Regions from separate parts of the Mesorhizobium bavaricum genome, predicted to be linked through region 1. Evidence: riboswitches for the same ligand, from Rfam matches in the RefSeq annotation. Region 1 holds a riboswitch; the other holds the start of a gene.
The links. Region 1 has a riboswitch for S-adenosylmethionine ahead of metX (homoserine O-acetyltransferase MetX). Riboswitches for the same ligand answer to the same signal wherever they lie in the genome.
Positions count from the first base shown of each region.

Region 1 (2,392 bases):
GGTCGGCGGCGAGATCGAAATAGTCCATCGAGCGCGTCATGTAGAGGTAGGAATTGGCATCGAAACGGTCGACGAAGGTCATGCCCTGGTGGCGCAGATAACTTTCGATCTGGAAGTCGGCGTCGAAACCGAAGGTCAGCGCTTCGCGATCCTGCAGATTGCGGCCGAATTTCCGGTGCAGGGCGGCTTCGGACAGATAGGTGATGTGGGCCGCCATGCGCGCCACTGCCAACCCCTTTTCCGGGCGTCTGCCGTGCTCGAAATATTTGCCGCCGTGCCAGTCCGGATCGGCCATCACGGCTTGCCGGCCGACCTCATGGAAGGCGATGTTCTGCGAGGAATGGCGTGCGCCGGTGGCAATCGGCAGTGCCGAGAAGACGCGCTCCGCATAGCTCGACGCCCATTCCAGCACCTGCATGCCGCCCATCGAGCCGCCGAGCACGCAAAACAGTTTTTCAATGCCGAAATGGTCGATCAGCATCTGCTGCGCCCGCACCATGTCGCGGATGGTGATGATCGGCAGGTCGAGCCCATAGGGCTTGCCGGTGGCGGGGTTGGTCGAGGCCGGGCCGGTGGAGCCCAGACAACCGCCGATCACGTTGGAGCAGATGACGAAGAAGCGGTTGGTGTCGATGATCTTGCCGGGGCCGATCAGCACCTCCCACCAGCCCGGCTTGCCGGTCACCGGATTGGTGCTGGCGACGTGCTGGTCGCCGGTCAGCGCATGGCAGACGAGGATGGCGTTGGAGCGGGCGTCGTTCAGAGTGCCGTAGGTCTGGTAAGCGATCTGGAACGGCGACAGCAGGGTGCCGGCATCGAGCTTGAGTGGCTTGTCGGGTCCAAAACGCAAGACCGGGCTCGACGGTTGGTCGGCCTCGTTGTTGGTTTTTCCAGCGCGCAAAGCGGCCATTGCATCCATCTCACACTTTGAATCCACGCACCGTGCTTTTCGAAGATCGATGCCGATGCGGCGTCCGGCCGGCGCGGACAACAAAAAACCGGCATTGCGGTCGCAAAGCCGGTTACAGGATGCAAACGGCCCTTTAGCAAGTTGTTTAACGTGGCTGCAAGCCGACCGGCCAAATCACCACGGAACTGTCAGCGTTCTTCTAGAACTCGCCCGCCTCGCCGTCAATGCCGGCGGCCGGCACAACTGCACCTCTCGACATTGCCGACCATGGCTTGTATTTCCGCTGCGGCTTCCCCGCGGAAGCGTTCTCGACGGATTTTTATGACATGAGCCAGACACCGGACAAGGCACGTCCAACCCCGCGCGCGGGCATCATGGACATCGACGCCTATGTGCCGGGCAAGAGCACGGCGCCCGCCGGCGTCGCCAAAGTCTACAAGCTGTCGTCGAACGAGAATCCGCTCGGTCCGTCGCCGAAGGCGATCGAGGCAGCGCGAGAGATTGCTGGAAAGCTCGACGTCTATCCCGACGGCACCGCCAGGCGGCTGCGTGAAGCGATCGCCGAGGTGCATGGCCTCAACCCGCAGAACATCATCTGCTCCAACGGCTCCGACGAAATTCTCGGCCTGCTGGCGCAGACCTATCTCGCGCCCGGCGACGAGGCGATTTTCACCGAACACGCCTTCATGGTCTACAAGATCTACATCCAGTCAGCCGGCGCCACTCCGGTCGCGGTCAAGGAGACCGACGAGCGCGCCGACATCGATGCGATGCTGGCCGCCGTCACACCGCGTACGAAGATCGTCTTCCTTGCCAATCCCAACAACCCGACCGGCACCTATGTGCCGTTCCAGGAGGTGCGCCGTCTGCATGCCGGCCTGCCCAGGCATGTGCTTCTGGTCCTCGACGCGGCCTACGCCGAATATGTCCGCCGCAACGATTATGAGGCCGGCATCGAACTGGTCGGCGGTGCCGAGAACGTGGTGATGACCCGCACCTTCTCCAAGATCGGCCTGGGCGGGGCGCGGATCGGCTGGATGTACGCGCCGATGCACATCGTCGACGCCATCAACCGCGTGCGTGGCCCTTTCAACGTCAATGCCACGGCGATCGAGGCCGGCATCGCCGCAATCCGTGACCGCGATCACGTCCAACGCAGCGTGATGCATAACGAGACCTGGCTCACCTGGTTGAGCGAGGAATTGAGCAAGCTCGGGCTGCGGGTAACGCCAAGCGTCGGCAATTTCATCCTGATCCATTTTCCCGACGACCAGAAACATTCGGCGGCGGCGGCGGACGACTATCTGACGGCGCGTGGCTATATCCTGCGGCGCGTTTCCGGCTACGGCTTTCCCAACGCGCTACGGATGACCATCGGCACCGAAGAAGCCAATCGTGGCGTTGTCGCCGCTCTCACGACATTCCTGAAAAGCTAGAACACCATGACATCACCGATGTTTGAAAAGATCGCGCTTGTCGGCA
Region 1 is NZ_CM165566.1:1,871,234-1,873,625, forward strand. Features, by position in the region: gene metX (homoserine O-acetyltransferase MetX) at 1-910, opposite strand, end outside; SAM riboswitch at 1,024-1,101, opposite strand; gene hisC (histidinol-phosphate transaminase) at 1,237-2,346, shown strand; gene AC1RZR_RS09170 (prephenate/arogenate dehydrogenase family protein) at 2,353-2,392, shown strand, end outside.

Region 2 (2,392 bases), 1.7 Mb from region 1:
GCCGCCCGACATCTGCTTCTTGACGATGGCCGCCTGCGGGTGGTCGGCGCGGCCGGGATAGATGACGCGGGCGATTTCGGGCCGTTCGGCCAGGAAATCCGCGATCTTGCCGGCGCTTTCCGTCTGCTGGCGCACGCGTAGCGGCAGTGTCTCCAGGCCCTTCAGCAGTGTCCAGGCATTGAACGGTGACAGGCTGGGGCCGGTGTGGCGGAAGTAGTCGTGCAGGTTCTCGTCGATCCATTTCTTGTCCGACAGGATGACACCCCCGAGACAGCGGCCCTGGCCGTCAATGTGCTTGGTCGCCGAATAGACGACGATGTGCGCGCCGAGCTGCAGCGGTTTCTGTTGCAGGGGCGTGGCAAAGACATTGTCGACGATCAGCCGTGCGCCGATCGAATTGGCAAGCGAGGCAACCGCAGCGATGTCGACCACTTCCAGCGTCGGGTTGGTCGGGCTTTCCAGGAAGAACAGCTTGGTGTTCGGCTTGACGGCCTTTTCCCAGTTGGCGATGTCGGTGCCGTCGACCAGCGTCGCCTCGATGCCGTATCTCGGCGCCAGCGTCTCGACCACCCAGCGGCAGGAGCCGAACAGCGCGCGCGCCGCCACGATATGGTCGCCGGCCTTGGCGCTGCACAGGAGGGCTGCGGTCACCGCCGCCATGCCGGACGCCGTGGCGCGCGCGTCCTCGGCGGCTTCGAGCGCGCACATGCGCTTTTCGAACATGTCGACGGTCGGATTGGCATAGCGCGAATAGATGAAGCCCGGCTCCTCGCCCTTGAAGCGGGCTTCCGCCGCCTGCGCCGTTTCGTAGACATAGCCCTGGGTCAGGTACATCGCCTCGGAGGTTTCGCCGAAACCGGAACGCAGGGTTCCGCTATGGACGAGTGCTGTTTGAGGCTTCCAGTTGCGCTTCTTGGTGCTCATCGCTTTTGTTCCAGACACAAAAAAACCGGCCGCGAAAGTCGCAACCGGTCCATACGGCCTTGCGGCCCGACGGTCCTTTAGCGACTTGTTTAACGTGGCTGCAAGCCGACCGGCCAAATCACCACGGGATAACGACCCTTTAAACCCGCGCCACGCTTGCGTCAATTGCCGGCTTGATTAAGAGGTTTGTACCAAGCAGGTTCCGCAAAAGTGTTCCACGGTTTTGCGGCAGGAACCTGCGATCAGAAAACGTCTGGCCTAGGAGTGGAGCCTTGCGGCAGACAGGCATTCTTCCCGATCAGGACATTTCGGCGCTGTTCCAGTCCGGCGCGCTGAAGTCGGCCCGCGCGCTCGATATCGACCAGATCCAGCCGGCGAGCCTGGATCTGCGGCTCGGCGACAAGGCCTGGCGGGTGCGGGCCTCGTTCCTGCCGGGTCCCAACCACAAGGTTTCGGAAAAGCTCGACCGGCTGCAGCTGCACGAGATCAATCTTGCCGAGGGCGCGGTGCTGGAGACCGGCTGCGTTTATATCGTCCCCTTGCTTGAAAGCCTGGCATTGCCGGCGGACATTTCGGCCTCGGCCAATCCGAAGAGTTCGACCGGGCGACTCGACATCTTCACCCGCGTCATGACCGACCGTGGCCACGAGTTCGACAAGATCGCCGCCGGCTATCACGGACCGCTCTATCTCGAGGTCAGCCCGCGCACCTTTCCGATCGTCGCGCGCACCGGTTCGCGACTGTCGCAGATACGCTTCCGCACCGGCAATGCGCTGCTGTCTGAAGCCGAGCTGCATGACCTGCATCGCGCCGAGATGCTGGTTGCCACCGAGCCGCCGAACATTTCCGGTGGCGGCATTGCGCTGTCGATCGACCTCAACGGCGATCAAAACGGGCTGGTCGGCTATCGCGGCAAGCATCACACCGGACTTGTCGACGTCGACAAGCGCGCCGCGCAAGAGGTCGTCGACTTCTGGGAGCCGATCCACAAGAGCGGCGCCGGCGAACTGGTGCTCGATCCCGATGAATTCTACATCCTCGTCAGCCAGGAAGCAGTGCATGTGCCGCCGCTCTACGCCGCCGAGATGACGCCGTTCGATCCGCTCGTCGGCGAATTCCGCGTCCACTATGCCGGCTTCTTCGATCCGGGTTTTGGCCACTCTGCGTCCGGTGGTAGCGGCAGCCGGGCGGTGCTCGAAGTGCGCAGCCACGAAGTGCCGTTCATCCTCGACCATGGCCAGATCGTCGGCCGGCTGGTCTACGAGCACATGCTGAAGCGGCCGCAGGCGCTCTATGGCACAGATCTCGGCTCCAACTACCAGGCGCAGGGGCTGAAACTGTCCAAGCATTTCCGCCCCGCGCGCTGACCTCCCATTGCCGTCAGGCAATATGCTTGCCTGCGCCGGCTCGCCATGCTTGGCTGCATTGCTGGCCGTCAAGCTGGCGGCGTTCAAGGGGAACCAAGAAA
Region 2 is NZ_CM165566.1:179,829-182,220, reverse strand. Features, by position in the region: gene AC1RZR_RS00965 (O-succinylhomoserine sulfhydrylase) at 1-924, opposite strand, end outside; SAM riboswitch at 982-1,059, opposite strand; gene AC1RZR_RS00960 (2'-deoxycytidine 5'-triphosphate deaminase) at 1,197-2,291, shown strand.
Region 2: it holds a riboswitch for S-adenosylmethionine, as region 1 does, so the genes downstream of both, AC1RZR_RS00965 (O-succinylhomoserine sulfhydrylase) here and metX (homoserine O-acetyltransferase MetX) in region 1, are expected to answer to the same signal.